3 regions of the Pseudomonas sp. P5_B3 genome follow, and region 1 is predicted to be linked to each of the others. Evidence: predicted binding sites of a transcription regulator. Region 1 holds the regulator's gene; each other region holds the start of a gene.
What was found. Region 1 encodes FliA, which starts transcription of late flagellar genes. Its sites were predicted from a motif close to CTAAAGTTTNNNNNNNNNNNGCCGNTAA; they were not measured.

Region 1 (6,058 bases):
GAGCTTGGCTGGGATGACGTGACACCGATCGACATGATCGGCCTGGAAGTGGGTTATCGCCTGATTCCGTTGGTGGACCGCAACCAGGGTGGCCAGTTGCTGGCGCGGATCAAGGGGGTGCGCAAGAAATTGTCCCAGGACCTGGGCTTCCTGATGCCCACGGTGCATATCCGCGACAACCTCGACCTGGCGCCCAGTGCCTATCGCCTGACCCTCATGGGGGTGATCCTGGCCGAAGCGGAGATTTACCCGGATCGCGAACTGGCGATCAACCCGGGGCAGGTCTACGGCACGCTCAACGGCATTACCGCCAAAGATCCGGCTTTTGGCCTGGAGGCGGTCTGGATTGAAATCAGCCAGCGCGCCCAGGCGCAATCCCTCGGTTATACGGTGGTCGATGCCAGTACCGTAGTGGCTACCCACTTGAACCAGATTCTCTACAAGCACTCCAGTGAACTGATCGGTCACGAAGAAGTGCAGCAACTCATGCAATTGCTGGCCAAAAGCTCGCCGAAACTGGCCGAGGAGCTGGTGCCGGGCGTGGTTTCGCTGTCGCAGCTGCTCAAGGTGCTGCAAGCGCTGCTGGCCGAACAAGTGCCTGTGCGCGATATCCGCAGTATTGCCGAGGCTATCGCCAACAATGCCGCCAAGAGTCAAGATACCGCCGCGCTAGTGGCTGCCGTGCGGGTTGGCGTATCCCGTGCAATCGTGCAAAGCATTGTAGGCACTGAGTCGCAGCTGCCAGTCATCACGCTGGAGCCAAGGTTGGAACAGATATTGCTCAATAGTCTGCAAAAGGCCGGGCAAGGCTCGGAAGAAGGCGTTCTGCTGGAGCCAAGCATGGCTGAGAAGCTGCAACGTTCGTTGATCGACGCGGCGCAGCGGCAGGAGATGCAAGGTCAGCCGGTGATTCTGCTGGTGGCCGGTCCGGTTCGCGCGATGCTCTCGCGATTCGGTCGGCTCGCAGTCCCGGGTTTGCACGTGTTGGCTTACCAGGAAATCCCTGACAACAAGCAAGTGACCATCGTTGCGACAGTAGGGCCCAACGGCTGAGGTAGTGGTTTATGCAAGTTAAGCGTTTTTTCGCCGCCGATATGCGTCAGGCCATGAAGCTGGTTCGCGATGAGCTGGGCGCTGATGCCGCCATCATTGGCAACCGCCGGATCGCCGGAGGTGTCGAGCTGACGGCTGCGCTGGATTACAAGTTGTCGGCGCTGGCGCCGCGGGTTCCGAACATGGAGCTCGAGGACGAGCTGCGCAAGACTCAGTCGCGGATCGTCACCGCCCAGGCCGAATTGAGCCTGCGTAGCGATGGCGAGAGCGACCAGAGCACCAACCGTCAGTTGTTCGCCGGCTTGCCGTTGACCGCCGCCGAGCCGCTGATCGAGCCGACGTACGCCGAACCCCGTCGCCCCGCACCAGCCGCTGCGCCAGCGTCCGGTGGCGTGGACCCGCGGGCGTTCGACTCGATGCGATTCGAGCTCAACAGCCTGCGCGAACTCATGGAAGTCCAGCTGGGCTCCCTGGCCTGGAATCAGTTGCAAGGCAGCCGTCCGGACCAAGCCAACCTCTGGCGCCGCCTGCAACGCATTGGCCTGTCTGGCCCGCTGTCGCGCGACCTGCTGGCGCTGATCACCGAAATCGAAGAACCCCGTCAGGCCTGGCGCATGTTGCTGGCGCACCTGGCGCGCATGATCGTTACCCCCGAAGTCGAGCCGCTGGAGGAGGGCGGTGTGATCGCCATGGTCGGCCCTGCCGGCATGGGCAAGACCACCACCCTGGCCAAACTGGCGGCCCGTTACGTGCTCAAGTACGGCGCGCAGAACATTGCGCTGGTGAGCATGGACAGCTTCCGCATCGGTGCCCAGGAGCAGCTCAAGACCCTGGGGCGCATTCTCAACGTGTCGGTGACCCACGTCGATCCGGGCCAGTCCCTGGTGCAGGCGCTGGAACCCTTGCTGCGCAAGCGGGTGGTGCTGATCGATACCGCTGGCCTGCAGGCCAGCGATCCGGCCCTGCGTATGCAACTCGAAAGCCTGGCCGGTCGCGGTATCCGCTCAAAAAATTATCTGGTCCTGGCAACCACCAGCCAAAAACAGGTTCTAACCGCCGCTTATCACAGTTACAAGCGTTGTGGGCTCGCTGGCTGCATCCTGACTAAACTGGATGAGACGGCTAGTCTGGGCGAGGTGTTGAGCCTGGCTATCAGTCATGAGTTACCCGTGGCCTACCTGACCGATGGCCCGCGGATTCCGGATGATCTCCATCTGCCGCGCCGTCATCAGTTGGTCAGTCGCGCCGTCAGCGTACAAATGCAGGAAGAACCCAGCGAAGAAGCCATGGCTGACATGTTCGCTGATATTTACCACAGCCAAACCAAGCAGGTTGGCTAAGGTAGTAATGAACAGTTTTTGTACCTACATCGATGGTCTGCCATGCATTGTTCCGATTGCGAACGCGCAGCCAGTAATGTGGCCTCCGTCTATGCAAGACAAGGTAAAGAAATAACATGGGCAGCATGCATCCCGTACAGGTGATTGCGGTGACCGGCGGCAAAGGTGGCGTCGGGAAAACTAATGTGTCAGTGAACTTGTCCCTGGCTCTGGCTGAGCTTGGCCGGCGCGTCATGCTGTTGGACGCCGACCTGGGACTGGCGAACGTCGACGTTCTGCTGGGCCTGACACCCAAACGTACCCTGGCCGACGTGATCGAGGGCCGCTGCGAACTGCGCGATGTACTGCTGCAGGGACCCGGCGGCATCCGAATCGTTCCGGCCGCATCCGGCACTCAGAGCATGGTGCATCTGAGCCCCGCGCAACACGCCGGCCTGATCCAGGCCTTCAGTGATATCGGCGACAACCTCGACGTATTGGTGATCGACACCGCTGCGGGCATTGGTGACTCGGTCGTCAGTTTCGTTCGCGCAGCCCAGGAAGTGCTGCTGGTGGTGTGCGACGAGCCGACTTCGATTACCGATGCCTACGCCTTGATCAAGTTGCTCAATCGCGACTACGGCATGAACCGCTTCCGCGTTCTGGCCAACATGGCCCAGAGCCCGCAGGAAGGACGCAACCTGTTCGCCAAGTTGACCAAGGTCACGGATCGCTTCCTCGACGTCGCCCTGCAATACGTCGGCGCTGTGCCCTACGACGAAAGCGTGCGCAAGGCCGTGCAGAAACAGCGTGCCGTCTACGAAGCCTTCCCGCGCTCCAAGTGCTCGCTGGCGTTCAAGGCCATCGCGCAGAAGGTCGATACCTGGCCACTGCCTGCCAACCCGCGCGGGCACCTGGAATTTTTCGTCGAGCGCCTCGTGCAGCAGACAGCAGGACCGGTTCTATGACAGCAAGCGGTTACAACCTCTACAAAAAATCGGCGCGTGATGCGCAGTACGAGCTGATCGAGCGTTACGCGCCGCTGGTTAAACGCATTGCCTACCACTTGCTGGCGCGCCTGCCGGCCAGTGTCCAGGTCGAAGACCTGATCCAGGCCGGGATGATCGGCCTGCTTGAAGTGTCGACCAAATATGACGCCAGCAAAGGCGCCAGTTTCGAGACGTACGCGGGCATTCGAATCCGCGGCGCCATGCTCGATGAAGTGCGCAAGGGGGACTGGGCGCCACGTTCGGTTCACCGCAATACGCGCATGGTCAGCGACGCCATTCGCTCGATTGAAGCGAAAACCGGCCGTGACGCTAAAGATCACGAAGTTGCGGCCGAACTCCAATTGAGTCTCGACGATTACTACGGGATTTTGAACGACACCCTGGGCAGCCGGTTATTCAGTTTCGACGATCTGTTGCAGGACGGCGAACACGAAGGGCTGCACGAGGATGGCGCGAGTGCTCATATCGAGCCGTCACGCGATCTGGAAGATGAACGCTTCCAGGCTGCGCTGGCGGAGGCGATTGCCAATTTGCCGGAGCGTGAGCGACTGGTGTTGGCGCTGTACTACGACGAAGAGTTGAACCTCAAGGAAATCGGTGAGGTCCTGGGGGTCAGCGAATCTCGGGTCAGCCAGTTACACAGCCAGTGCGCGGCCCGTTTGCGGGGGCGTTTGGGGGAGTGGCGAGCGCGCTGAAGGCAGTGTGGGGGACACTGCGAACGAGGCCGGTGTGGTGTTGAACTGCGCCGGTCGCGATCTGTTGTGCTCCAGACAGTCATTGAGTGCTTTGCCGGATTGATTGAAATGGCGCGTCCAGGTGCTGGGCGCGTTTAAGACTGCTTGGAGGTCGAATTGGACAAGAACATGAAAATCCTCATCGTTGATGACTTCTCAACGATGCGGCGGATCATCAAGAACCTGCTGCGTGACCTTGGGTTCACCAACACCGTCGAGGCCGACGATGGCACTACCGCCATTCCGGTGCTCAACAGCGGAAGCATCGACTTTCTGGTAACGGACTGGAACATGCCTGGCATGACCGGTATCGATCTGCTGCGCCACGTGCGTGCCGATGAAAAGCTCAAGCACCTGCCGGTGTTGATGGTGACCGCTGAAGCCAAGCGTGAGCAGATCATCGAAGCGGCCCAGGCCGGTGTTAACGGCTATGTGGTCAAACCCTTCACGGCCCAGGCGTTGAAAGAAAAAATCGAGAAGATTTTCGAACGCATCGGTTGATGAGTGCGCCACGGGGGAGCTATGGGCAATAACGAAACTTCATTGGGCGACTTTGAGTCGACCCTGAAAAAACACGCCGTCGAATTGGTCGCGAGCCTTGAAAAAGGCAGGTTCGGCGACGCGGTGCAATTGATCCATGAGCTCAACCAGACCCGTGACCGCGGCCTGTATCAGGAAGTGGGCAAGCTCACTCGCGAACTGCATAGCGCGATCGTCAATTTCCAGATTGACCCGCACATGCCGCAAGCCGAAGAAGTGTCCCAGATCACCGACGCCACCGAGCGTCTGGGCTATGTGGTCAAGCTGACCGAGGCCGCGGCCAACCGCACCATGGACCTTGTGGAAAGTGCCACGCCGCTGGTCAATGGCCTGGCCGATGAAGCCAAGGTCTTGAGCGCGGACTGGGGGCGCTTCATGCGTCGCGAAGTCGGCGCCGAAGAGTTTCGTGAACTGGCCCGACGGGTCGAGGGGTTCCTGGCGCGCAGCGGCACGGACAATCGCGCGGTGTCGGGCAACCTCAACGACATCCTGCTCGCCCAGGATTACCAGGACCTCACGGGACAAGTGATCAAGCGAGTGACCCAGTTGGTCACCGAAGTCGAAAGCAACCTGCTCAAGCTCGTGCTGATGGCCAGTCAGGTGGACCGCTTTGCGGGCATCGAACATGACCGTGAAGCGATGCTTGCTGAAAAAGATCCACAAAAACATCTCTCTCAGGGTGAAGGTCCGCAGATTCATGCCGATAAAAGAGAAGACGTTGTGTCCGGTCAGGACGATGTGGACGATTTGTTATCCAGCCTGGGATTTTAGAGTTTTAGAATTTTAGGTTTTTTGGGTTTTTAGACCTGTAGGAGCACCCCCTTAATGAGCTTCGGCGCCGATGAAGAGATCCTTCAGGATTTCCTGGTTGAGGCCGGCGAGATTCTAGAGCAACTGTCCGAGCAACTGGTCGAGCTGGAAAGCCGTCCGGATGATGCGGATCTGCTCAATGCAATTTTTCGCGGTTTTCACACTGTAAAAGGGGGCGCCGGCTTCCTCCAGCTCAACGAGCTGGTGGAGTGCTGCCACATCGCCGAGAACGTGTTCGACATCCTGCGCAAGGGTGAACGTCGCGTCGATTCGGAACTGATGGACGTGGTTCTCGAGGCGCTGGACGCGGTGAACAGCATGTTCAGCGAGGTCCGCGATCGCGGCCCGATCACGGCCGCTACACCGGAGCTGCTCGCGGCGCTGGCACGTCTGGCCGAACCGCAATCGGCTGACGAGACGGCTGCTGCACCTGTCGCCGCCGTGGTCGAAGCGCCTGTGGCTGAAAGCGAATCGGGCGATATCACCGACAATGAATTCGAACAACTGCTGGACTCGCTGAACGCCGTCAAGGCTCAGGCCGAGGCGCCGGCACCTGTTTCTGTGCCGGTCAGCGATGCTGCTGCCAGCGATG
Region 2 (5,495 bases), on a different contig from region 1:
CGGGCGATGGCCGGTGAGCTGGATTTTCGCGCCAGCTTCAAGGAGCGCCTGGCCTTGCTCAAAGGTCTGGACGTCAATGTACTGGATTCCATCGGTGCCTCGCTACGCCTGACCGAAGGCGCCGAAACCCTGTTCGCCGAGCTCAAGCGCCTGGGCTACAAGACTGCGATTCTGTCGGGCGGCTTCACCTACTTCGCCAAGCAATTGCAGGCCAAGCTGGGTATCGACTACGTGTTTGCCAACGAGCTGGAAGTGGTCGACGGCAAAGTCACCGGCGTGGCGGTCGAGCCGATTGTCGATGCGCAGCGCAAGGCCGATTTGCTGAAGGAACTGGCGCACAAGGAAGGTTTGCGCCTGGAGCAGACCATTGCGGTCGGCGACGGTGCCAACGACCTGCCGATGCTGGCGATTGCCGGGTTGGGCGTGGCATTTCGCGCCAAGCCGCTGGTCAAGCAGTCGGCCAAGCAGGCGATTTCGACCCTGGGTCTGGATGGTGTGTTGTACTTGCTGGGCTTCCGCGATCGCGACGGCCAGCTCTAAAACAACTGTAGGAGCGAGCCTGCTCGCGATGGACGTTAACGATGACGCGGGCTTTCTGAATGCACGCGTCGCCTATTCACTCATCGCGAGCAGGCTCGCTCCTACAGGTTTGCGTACAAATCAGGCCTTCGGTGAGCCCATGCCCTGACCCATCTGCACCGCTGTACCGGCGGTCATTTCTTCAGCCCACTTCACCTGATCCGGCCCGAACAGCACGACAGCGGTCGAACCCAGCTTGAAGCGACCCAGTTCTGCGCCTTTTTCCAGGTGGATCGGCGCGCGTGCGGCTTCGTCGTAGCGGAAGGTTTTCAGTTCGCGCTTCGGCGGCGTCACCAGACCGGCCCAGACGGTTTCAATCGAAGCCACGATCATCGCACCCACCAGCACCACGGCCATCGGCCCGCGTTCGGTGTCGAAAATGCACGCCACGCGCTCGTTGCGGGCGAACAGTTCCGGAACGTTTTCAGCGGTGGTCTGGTTGACCGAGAACAGGCGACCCGGGATGTAGACCATCTCGCGCAGGGTACCAGCCAGTGGCATGTGCACGCGGTGGTAGTCCTTCGGCGACAGGTAGATGGTCGCGAAGTCGCCACCCATGAACGGCGCAGCGTTTGCCGCATCGCCACCCAACAGTTCCAGCACGCTGAAGCTGTGGCCCTTGGCCTGGAACACACGACCGTGCTCGATCGGGCCGAGCTGGCTGATCGCGCCGTCGGCGGGGCTGAGGACCGCGCCCGGGGTCTCGTCCAGCGGACGGGCACCGTCTTTCAATGCTCGGGTGAAGAACGCATTGAAGTGCTCGTAGGCGGTCAGGTCTTCGACCAACGCCAGGGACATGTCCACCTGGTAACGCTTGGCGAACCAGGCGGTAAAGGCATTCTTGAACCAGCGCACGCGGCATTCGGCAATGCAGCCGGCCAGTCGCGAGAGCAAGTTGTGGGGCAGCAGGTACTGGCCGAGGAGAAACAGACGCTTGTTCATTAACGGTCCTTAAAAATCTTAAATTTCTACCGGGGTATCGGGATGGTTGCCCCATTCGCCCCAGGAGCCGGCGTAGCCTTTGACCCGCGGATAACCGAGAGCCTTGGCCACCAGATAGGTGAAGCCAGAACGATGGTGAGTCTGGCAGTGGGTAATCACTTCTTTGTCTTTGCTGATCCCGAGTTGTTCGAGGATCTGCTGCATGTCGGTGCGGATGCGCAACTGGCGCGCCTGATCCATGCCGGCGGTCCATTCGAAATTGACCGCGCCGGGAATGTGCCCGCCCTTGGCTGCGAGGACTTTCTCGCCGGAGTACTCCAGCGGTCCGCGTGCATCCCAGATTGCCAGGTCGGCGGCGCCGAGACGGCTTTGCAGGTATTCGCGGGTGGCGGTGGGTTCATCGTGCAAGGTCAGTGGAACCGGGCCACCCACGGGTGGCGGGATCTGGATCGACATGGGCAAACCTTCCGCCAGCCAGGCCCGCAGGCCGCCATCTATATAGTGGTACTTGCTGTGGCCGATGACATCCAGCAGCCAGATGAAGCGCCCGGCCCAACCGCCGCCTTCGTCGTCATACACCACGTAGACCGCGTCGGGGTTGTGTCCCAATTCACCAAACAGCGTTTCGAGTGCTGCCTGCGGGGGCATCAGCCCCGGTGCGGGGGCCTGGCCGAGCTGCGTGCGTTTCGGATCGACAAAGCGCGCGCCGGGAATGTGCCCTTCGGCGTAGCGGGCGGGACTGGTCAAGTCCACCAGAATCAGTTCGCGGGCGTCGAGGCGAGGGAGCAAGTCGCTCGGCTCGATCACCAGCGGCAAGCCAGAGAAGTCAGACATGTGAGGTCTCCAGAGCACAAAAGGGAGGATTGTAACGCAGCTTATTGGCCACGGTGGCTAAAGCTGTGCAGGGCTTTCTCGATGCACTGTGCGGTTTTGCCGAAGGCCTGTACGGAAATTTCCGAAAAGGGCCCGCCGCCTTGATCCGCCACGACGATCATGATCACCCGGCCATTGTTGACCAGTGAACGCAGCAGCAGGTGTTCACCGCTGAACTGTGAGCGCAGGCCGTTGGGCAGCAGGGCCGAGAATTGCGCGTTGTTGGCTGGTGTCAGGCGCACTTGGGCCTGTTGCGCGAGCAGGCGTTGCAAGACGTTGCTCTGGCTGACCACGAAGTTCAACCCGGCCGCTTCCTTCGGCAGGCCGACCGTCTGGTGCACGCGCAGGTTGGCATGAGTGCGGTCGGCCATCAGGATCATCACCCGACGCATGCCGCAGGCCACCAGAGCGTCCCGGGCGGCGATGGTCAGGTGTATGGCATTGGTGAAGCGACTCGGCTCGACCAGCAATTCGGCACATTGTTTACGCCACTTCGCCAGGTCTTCGGCGCTGGGTGCCGCTGCCGGCAGCAAGCCTGCGTGGACACGGTTCATACCCCACGGCCAGATCAGCGATTCGGCAGGGTGCCAGAGGTCGGGCATGGCGTGTTGGCGTGCGCTGTTGGCGGCTTGCTGGTGCAGTTGCTGTTGCACCTCGTCCATCGGCATTTGCAGGTAAAGGCTGGTCAGGAATTGCCAGCGCTCACTGTGCGGGCTGTTCCAGGCGTGTTGCGCCGACAGCGCCAGCCCGTTGGCCAGTAGCACTGTGTTGGCCGGCTGATTGAGCCAGCGACGCAGGGTCGGATCGTCATCGAGACGGTTCTGCTGGCGCAGTGGATGCTCACTGTCACGGGCGATGCGCAGGACTTTCACCAGTTCCCGCTGCTCGGTGAGCAACAGGCGATAACCCTGCTGCACCCAGATCGGCAATCGCCAGACCTCCACCAGCGCCTGGCCGATGTCCAGCAGGCGTACGCCAAACAATTGCTGTTCGACTTTGCGTGCCGACTCACCTTTATGGATGACCCGCAGCTCCCACTCTTCGAGCAGTTTCGGATGAGTCAGCGCCAAAGGCCACAGGGGCGATAGAAACAGCAGGCTGCCCCAGTGGATGTCCTGCCACAGGCGTGCCAGGCGACTGGCAAAAAAACCGTTGGCCTGTTGCGTGGCGTGCTGGCTGATCATCTGCAGCTGACGCAAGACTTTGGGAATCTCGGACTGGGGTTCGGCGGGAAGCCGCGCAAGCAGTTCTTCGGTGCGCTTCAGGCCGAGGCGATTGATCGCGATCTCGAGGTTTTCCGCAGGCTCGGTCATGCCGCCATGGGTGTGCCGGTTGGCTTCGCGAATCACACTCAAGGCCAGGGCCGGGCTGCCTTGCATGAGGTCGGCGATATCGCGCAGCGAGCTGCGATTGTCGCGGATGGCCGTGCAGACACGGTCGTGGCTGGCTTGCGGAACCGGCAGGCGCACGCCATCGAGAAGCTTGACCCAGCCTTCGAGAGTGGTCGGTTTCGGGGTTGGAACGTTCGTTTCGTTAACCATGGTGGGAGGCGATCATCGTCAACATTACCTGGGCCCGGATGGGGTCAAATCAGTTTTTCGCCTGAACTGCCTATAGTCTGGCGCAGTTTTGCCGATAAGGAGAAGAAGAGATTTTTTAACTTCCGAATATGACCTTGAACCCGACTCAGTAAGTGCTCCCCTAACCTATGGCTAAAATTATCGGCATCATCGTCGTATTCGCGAGCGTGCTCGGCGGATACGTGCTTTCCCACGGCAAAATTGCCGCCCTGATCCAGCCTTTCGAGGTCATGATCATCGGCGGTGCCGCCCTTGGCGCATTCTTGCAGGCCAACCCCGGCCACATGACGATGCACGTGCTCAAGAAGTCCCTGAGCATGTTCGGCTCGCGTTTCAATCATGGCTTCTACCTTGAAGTGCTGGGCCTGATCTACGAGATCCTCAACAAGAGCCGCCGCGAAGGCATGATGGCCATCGAAGGCGACATCGAAGATGCCGCCGCGAGCCCGATCTTCGCCAAGTACCCGACTGTTCTCAAGGACGAGCGCATGACCGCGTTCATCTGCGATTACCTGCGCATCATGTCCTCCGGCAACATGGCTCCGCACGAGCTGGAAGGCTTGTTCGACATGGAACTGTTCAGCCTCAAGGAAGACCTGGAACACCCATCCCACGCCGTGAACGGCATCGCCGACGCCATGCCCGGTTTCGGTATAGTCGCGGCGGTACTGGGGATCGTGGTGACCATGGCTTCGCTGGGGGAGGGCGATCAGAAATCTATCGGCCTGCACGTGGGTGCGGCACTGGTGGGGACCTTCTTCGGTATTCTCGCCGCCTACGGCTTCTTCGGCCCGCTGGCCCATTCCCTGGCCCACGATGCCAAGGAAGAACTGAACGTCTACGAAGCCATCAAGGCCTCGCTGGTGGCTTCGGCTTCCGGCATGCCGCCATCGCTGGCCGTGGAGTTCGGACGCAAGGTGCTGTACCCGGCGCACCGTCCAAGCTTCGCCGAGCTGGAACAAGCGGTTCGCGGTCGTTAGTGCTTTGTTTCGCAAATACGTTCCTTTTTTGGCAAGTGACTGTTGTTGCCAGACAAGGCGCCGCGACGAGTCATAGCCCGCTATGGCGAGGAGCGGCAACGCGGTATGGCGACAACAGGCACTGCCAAAAAGGAACAGTATTTGTGAGACAGAGCACTTAGGTTATGGAAAACAATCAGCCGATAATCATCAAGCGCGTCAAGCGCATCGCCGGCGGACACCACGGAGGCGCCTGGAAAATCGCCTTCGCGGACTTCGCCACAGCGATGATGGCGTTCTTCCTGGTGTTGTGGCTGCTGTCCACCGCCACGCCGGAACAGAAGATTGCCATCGCCGGTTACTTCAAGGACCCGATCGGTTTTTCCGAAAGCGGCACGCCGTACATCATCGATCTGGGCGGCACCCCGACCCTGGCGCCGGAAAACACCCTCAACCCCGAAGTGAAGTCCCAGCCGCAGCCGGACAAGGTCACCATCGATACCGACCAGGTTGAAGGCATGGCCGAGCAGGTCGAGAAAGAACGCCTCGAACTGTTGCTGCA
Region 3 (6,058 bases), on a different contig from region 1:
CGATTTCGTCGGTGAAGCTGCGGATCAGCTCCTTGGCCCGCAGGCTGTTGGTGAACTGACCCTTGAGGCGAGTCACCAGCACCACGAACTCTTCCACCGGCATCAGCGTGTGCAGCGCCTGGTGGTTGGTTTCGCCGTCGAAGGCGGCGGTAATGCTTTGCTGCGCGAAAGCACAAAGTTCTTTGGCTGCGCGTAACTGCGTGTTCAGGAAAATATCGCCCGCATAAATGGCTTCTTTGAAGTCAGCTTTCTGCTGCAGCTGATTGATGTACAGATTCACGGTTCCTCTCCTGAATACATCGAGTCTCTTATGAGTCGGCACCACGCGGACAAACTGAAGGGCTGTCGGACCTGTGGTGCGTCAATAAAGCGCAAGCCTTTGAGCATGCGAGCAAATGCCGTGCCGCTGGACGAAAAAAATCCCGACGGGAAAACCCGCCGGGATGTTTGGCTGCGACCCTGGACTTTTTACCTGTGGGAGCAAACCCGCCCCCACATTCAGAACAATTGGGTGAACAACCAGTACAGGCTGCCCGACAGCAGGATCGCCGCCGGCAACGTCAGCACCCAGGCCATCAGCAGGTTGCGGATGGTCTTCATATGCAAGCCGCCACCGTTGGCAACCATGGTCCCGGCCACGCCCGAGGACAGCACGTGAGTGGTCGACACCGGCAGGCCGAACATGTCGGCGGCGCCGATGGTCAGCATCGCCACGGTTTCTGCCGAGGCGCCCTGGGCGTAGGTCAGGTGGGTCTTGCCGATTTTCTCACCGACCGTCACCACGATGCGCTTCCAGCCGACCATGGTGCCCAGGCCCAGGGCGATGGCCACGGCGATCTTCACCCACAACGGAATGAACCGCGTGGAGTTGTCGATCTGTTGCTTGAACAGTTGCAGCTTGCCATTGGTGTCGGCGTCGAAATTGCCGACCTTGTTCTTGTCCATCAAGCGAATGGTTTCGCTGCTCAGGTACATGTCATTACGCACGTTGCCCACGGCCTCGGCCGGGACTTTCGACAGCGAGCCATAACCCTTGACCTGGGCACCGATGCTGCCGGTCAGCGCAGCCAGCGCCGGCACCAGTTGCGGGGTCGCTTCCTTGCTGCGCACATATTCGGACAGCACCGGGCGCGGGTCGGCTGGCGCTGGCAGCGGAGCAGCTTTGACCAACGCTTGCTGGGTGACTTCGGCGACCGCCGCGAACTGCAACGCTTGATCGGCCGGCATGGTGCGGTTCAAGGCGTAAGCCATTGGCAGCGTGCCCACCAGAATCAGCATGATCAGGCCCATGCCTTTCTGGCCATCGTTCGAACCGTGGGCAAACGACACACCGGTGCAGGTCACGATCAACAGGCCGCGAATCCACCATGGCGGCGGGGTCTCGCCCTTTGGCTCCTTGTACAGCGCACGATTCTTGACGAACGCGCGCAGCGCCAGCAACAGCAGCGCGGCGCAGCCGAAGCCGACCAGTGGCGAGAGCAGTAGCGCGTAACCGATCTTGGTGGCTTGCGCCCAGTCCACGCCACTGGTGCCGTCGCGGCCGTGCATCAGGGCGTTGGCCACGCCGACCCCGATGATCGAACCGATCAGGGTGTGCGATGACGACGCCGGCAGGCCCAGCCACCAGGTGCCGAGGTTCCACAGGATGGCAGCGATCAGCAGGGCGAAGATCATTGCGAAACCGGCGGACGAGCCGACTTGCAGGATCAGCTCCACCGGCAGCAGGGCGATGATGCCGAACGCCACCGCGCCGCTGGACAGCAGCACCCCGAGGAAGTTGAAAAATCCGGACCAGACCACCGCCACGTTCGGCGGCAGCGAGTGGGTGTAGATCACCGTGGCCACCGCGTTGGCGGTGTCGTGGAATCCGTTGACGAACTCAAAGCCCAGGGCGATCAACAACGCCACGCCGAGCAGCAGGAACGGCGTCCAGGTGGTCACCACCGTGCCGAGTTCGTTCATGTCGTGCATCAGGCTGTAGGCGGTAAACAACAAGCCGATGGCCAGCACGGCAAAAAACACCACGATGGTGATCAGGCCGGGCTTTTTGTCGAATTGCGGTTTGGCACTACTGGCGGGCGCCGGGGCGGCGGTGAAGGAGGGCGTAGCCATCACGGACATTCCTGAGGAGGGAGGTGTATCAGTGATAATCGTTGCCAATTGTTACAGGGAGACTGCTTTGGGTCAGTGTTTGGGTTTTTCGCAGGCTGCTGATCTGAAGTCGAGCGCTTAAAACTGTGGGAGCGAGCTTGCTCGCGATAGCGGTGTGTCAGCCGACAACAATGTTGGATTTGCCGACGTCATCGTCGGAACGCCGCCCGGAGCAAGCTCGCTCCCACAGGGGGCCGGGTGCGTTCAATAATCCTGCTGCTTGCGAAACGCCCAGCGCCCGGCGATCACGGTAAAGGTCGCGACCAGCGCCACGAGGATCCAGAAACCCTGCGGATCGCCGGCCAGCGGAATGCCGCCGACGTTCATGCCGAAGAAGCCGGCGATGATGTTGATCGGCAGCGCCAGCACCGTCACCACCGTCAGGGTGAACAGCGTGCGGTTGGTCTGTTCGTTGATGTTGGCGGCGATCTCTTCCTGCAACAACTTGATCCGCTCACCCAGCGCCGTGAGGTCGTTGATGATCAGCGCGAACTCCTCGGTGGATTTGCGCAGCTCCTTCACGTCTTCCTTTTGCAGCCATTGCGGTGGCCGGTTGAGCAGGCGCAGCAAGGAGCCTGGCTCCAGCGCCAGCAGCCGTTGCAAACGCACCAGCACCCGGCGATTGGCGCCCAGCTCGGCGCGGTTGGTCGACAGCCGCGAAGAGAGCAATTCATCTTCGATCTGATCCACGCTCTGGCTGGTCTTGCGCACGATCTGGGTCAGCACTTCACCCTGGTCGCGCAGCAAATGCACCAGCAACTCCAGCGGGGAGCGAAAGCATTCCCGGGCCTTCACCGACGAGCGCAGTTTGTCCACCGAGTGCAGCGGTTGCAGGCGGGCGCTGATGATCAGCCGGCTGCGGGCGCACACCCAAAGCGTCGAGACGTCCGACGAGACCATGTTGCTGAGGTTGAACACCACGTCGTTGACCACCGCCAGCAACGCCGAATCGACATGTTCGATGCGCGTCGAGCGTGAGCCTTCGTGCAGCGCTTCGAAAAATTCCTCGGGCAATTCCAGATGACTCTTCATCCAGCGCTCGCACGCGGCATGGGCGAGGTTCAGGTGCAGCCACAGAAATTGCTCGTCGCTCTCCGGTTGTTGCAGGTACTGCAAGGCCTCGGCCGAATTGATTTCCCGGCCAGCCTCTCCGGGGTGAAAGCTGAAACCGTAGAGCAGGCCGAACAGATCCGTGTCGCGATGACTGTGATCGATGCTGTGGTTCATGAGGGCTCGCAAGGAGAGACGCCTGTCGCAGGTTTCGCAGGTTCACTTGAGCGGCATCATCGCAAGGCGGGATGACGTTTTTGTGACGGGGAAATAACGCAAACGATTGCGCTACCGGCGGTCGGGATTTTCTCAAGAACCGCTCTGGCTAGCCGATCACGCTTGGGTTGAGTTGCGCGCCGCCGGCCATCGGCCGGGACCGCAGACAGGGATGTCCGGACACTTTTCACGCCTTTACGGGCGTGCCTCATTCCTGTCATGAGTACCCTCCGATGTTTTTGCAAAAGTCCCTGAGAGCACAAATTCTCGCGCTGCTGAGCGGCAGCCTGCTGGCGATGCTGTTGATCGCCCTGGCGTGCTTTCACTTCCTGTCCAGCGGCGTGCAGAGCTACGCCAATCTGATCGAGGGCCCGCTGCATACCTCGCAACTGATCGATGAAGCCAACCTGCAATTCAAGGTGCAGGTGCAGGAGTGGAAAAACGTCCTGTTACGTGGCAAGCAACCGGCGGACCTGAGCAAGTACTGGGGGCAATTCGAAGACCGTCAGCGCGATGTGCAAAACAGCCTTGGCGAACTGGCCGGGCAGAAGGGCATCGAGCCGCAGCTCAAGAGCCGCATCGAGCGCTTGCGTGACGAGCATCGCCAATTGGGCGCGGCCTATCAGAAGGGCCGGGACGCGTTCGTGGCCGCCGGTGGTGACCCGACGGCGGGCGACACCGCGGTCAAGGGCATGGACCGCGCGGCCAGCGATCAGATGAGCGAACTGGTCAGCGAATTGCGCAAGCAGGGCGCCGAACAATCGACTCTAATCAGCGCCGCTGCCGATCGCACGGTGTTGCTGGGAATTATCGTGATGCTGGTTTCGGGGCTGCTGATCGGCCTGCTGAGCCTGTGGCTGGTCAACCGCAACCTGGTCGAGCCGATCCGCAAATTGATCGAATACGTGGCACAGCTCAGCCAGGGGCGTATTGCCGAGCGCGTCGCCAGCACCCGTCAGGACGAGTTGGGCAAACTGGCGATGGCCGCCAACACCCTGCGCGATTTCCTCGCCGAAACCTTCAGCCGTTTGCAGCGCAGCGCGTCTGACCTGGACAGCGCCAGCGGTGAGTTGAACTCGATCGCCACCGTGATGGCCGGCGGTACCAACGAGCAGTTCAATCGCACCGATCAGGTGGCCACGGCGATGAACGAAATGTCCGCTACCGCACAGGAAGTGGCCCGTCATGCCGCTGAAGCGGCGCGGGCCGCCGACGATGCCGACCAGTCCGCCCAACAGGGCGAAAAAGTCATGCAGGGCACCATCCACACCATCACCCAAATGCGCGGTGAAATCGCCAACACCGCCACGGTCATTCGCCAACTGGAAACCGACAGCGGGCGCATCGGCAAGGTCCTGGAAGTGATCCGCGGCATCGCCGAACAGACCAACCTGCTGGCGCTCAACGCCGCCATCGAAGCGGCCCGCGCCGGTGAGGCCGGACGCGGATTCGCGGTGGTGGCCGATGAAGTGCGCAGCCTGGCCCAGCGCACGGCGGCGTCGATCATCGAGATCAACCAGATCATCCAGACCGTGCAGACCGGTGCAATCGAAGCGGCCCAGGCGATTGAAAGCGGTCAGTCGCGCAGCGAACAAAGCGTGCAGCAAGTGACCGAGGCCGGCGCCATGCTCGAACGCATCACCCTGGCCGTGGAGGCCATCCGTGACATGAACCGCCAGATCGCCACTGCCGCCGAAGAACAGACCTCGGTGGCCGAAGACATCTCGCGCAACCTCACCGAGATCACCAGCATCGCCAGCACCAACCTGGACAACGTGCAGCGCACTGAAGCGGCCAGCAGCAACCTGCACGGTTTGTCGGGGCAGTTGAACGAGGTGACGGCGCGCCTGAGCGCTTGAACCCAGAATGCACAAAAGCCGCACGACTTCTCGATCGTGCGGCTTTTGTGCGTTTCGCGATTACGTGTCCTGTTTGTTCTTCAGGACCTTGCCGTTGGAAGCATCGATGTCCACATCCCACTCGACGTTCTTGGCGTCACGCAGTTCGACTTCGTACTCGTAACCGTTGAAGTAGTTGTCCAGTTCGGTTTTGTTGATCGTTGCACCCGGGTGCAGATCCAGCGCGATCTTGTTCAGATCTTCCAGCGCCTTGATCTTGCCGTCCTTGACCAGTTGCGGGATCTCATCGACCCGCACATCGGCCTGGGCCAGGCCCGCGGCAAAGGTCAGGGTTGCAGCGGTCAACAAAGCAGTCAGGGTCTTCATGGGCTTCTTTCCTTGGGTGATCCGTTCAAGTGAGATCAGGCTAGCCTGTGTAACTTAATCCACCCTTAAAACCCTCTGCATGTCCTGCATCAATCCCTCTGTGGGAGTGAGCCTGCTCGCGATGCAGGCACCTCGGTGTCGTGCCAGGCAGGGCTCAATAGCCGTTGTTCTTCAATACTTGATCGACACTCGCCGCCGGGCGTTTATAGAACTTCAACAACTCGCTGGCGCGGTTGGTGAAGATGCCGTCGACTCCGGCGTCCATGACTTTCTGGTAGTCCACCGCTTCGTCGATGGTGTAGACGTGCACCAGCAGGCCCTGATCGTGGGTGTACTGGTTCATCCACGGTTGCACCAGATCCGAATAACTCTGGTCGCCACCCTGGGTCAGTGCGGCGGACGGGCCGGTGCCTATG

Region 2: the regulator FliA is predicted to act here: its motif matches at 4,006-4,033, upstream of motA (flagellar motor stator protein MotA).
Region 3: the regulator FliA is predicted to act here: its motif matches at 3,510-3,537, upstream of AC1DRN_RS14065 (methyl-accepting chemotaxis protein).

What each region holds. Positions count from the first base shown of each region.
Region 1 covers NZ_JBFULI010000031.1:44,808-50,865, reverse strand. The annotation lists gene flhA (flagellar biosynthesis protein FlhA) at 1-1,053, shown strand, start outside; gene flhF (flagellar biosynthesis GTPase FlhF) at 1,065-2,393, shown strand; gene fleN (flagellar synthesis regulator FleN) at 2,510-3,340, shown strand; gene fliA (RNA polymerase sigma factor FliA) at 3,337-4,077, shown strand; gene AC1DRN_RS18665 (chemotaxis response regulator CheY) at 4,246-4,617, shown strand; gene AC1DRN_RS18660 (protein phosphatase CheZ) at 4,639-5,427, shown strand; gene AC1DRN_RS18655 (chemotaxis protein CheA) at 5,482-6,058, shown strand, end outside.
Region 2 covers NZ_JBFULI010000004.1:184,392-189,886, reverse strand. The annotation lists gene serB (phosphoserine phosphatase SerB) at 1-540, shown strand, start outside; gene asd (archaetidylserine decarboxylase) at 661-1,521, opposite strand; gene rhdA (thiosulfate sulfurtransferase) at 1,540-2,355, opposite strand; gene AC1DRN_RS04685 (HDOD domain-containing protein) at 2,397-3,935, opposite strand; gene motA (flagellar motor stator protein MotA) at 4,103-4,954, shown strand; gene motB (flagellar motor protein MotB) at 5,119-5,495, shown strand, end outside.
Region 3 covers NZ_JBFULI010000020.1:49,607-55,664, reverse strand. The annotation lists gene AC1DRN_RS14080 (hypothetical protein) at 1-280, opposite strand, end outside; gene AC1DRN_RS14075 (inorganic phosphate transporter) at 499-2,112, opposite strand; gene AC1DRN_RS14070 (transporter) at 2,356-3,378, opposite strand; gene AC1DRN_RS14065 (methyl-accepting chemotaxis protein) at 3,651-5,276, shown strand; gene AC1DRN_RS14060 (PepSY domain-containing protein) at 5,337-5,642, opposite strand; gene AC1DRN_RS14055 (glycerophosphodiester phosphodiesterase) at 5,797-6,058, opposite strand, start outside.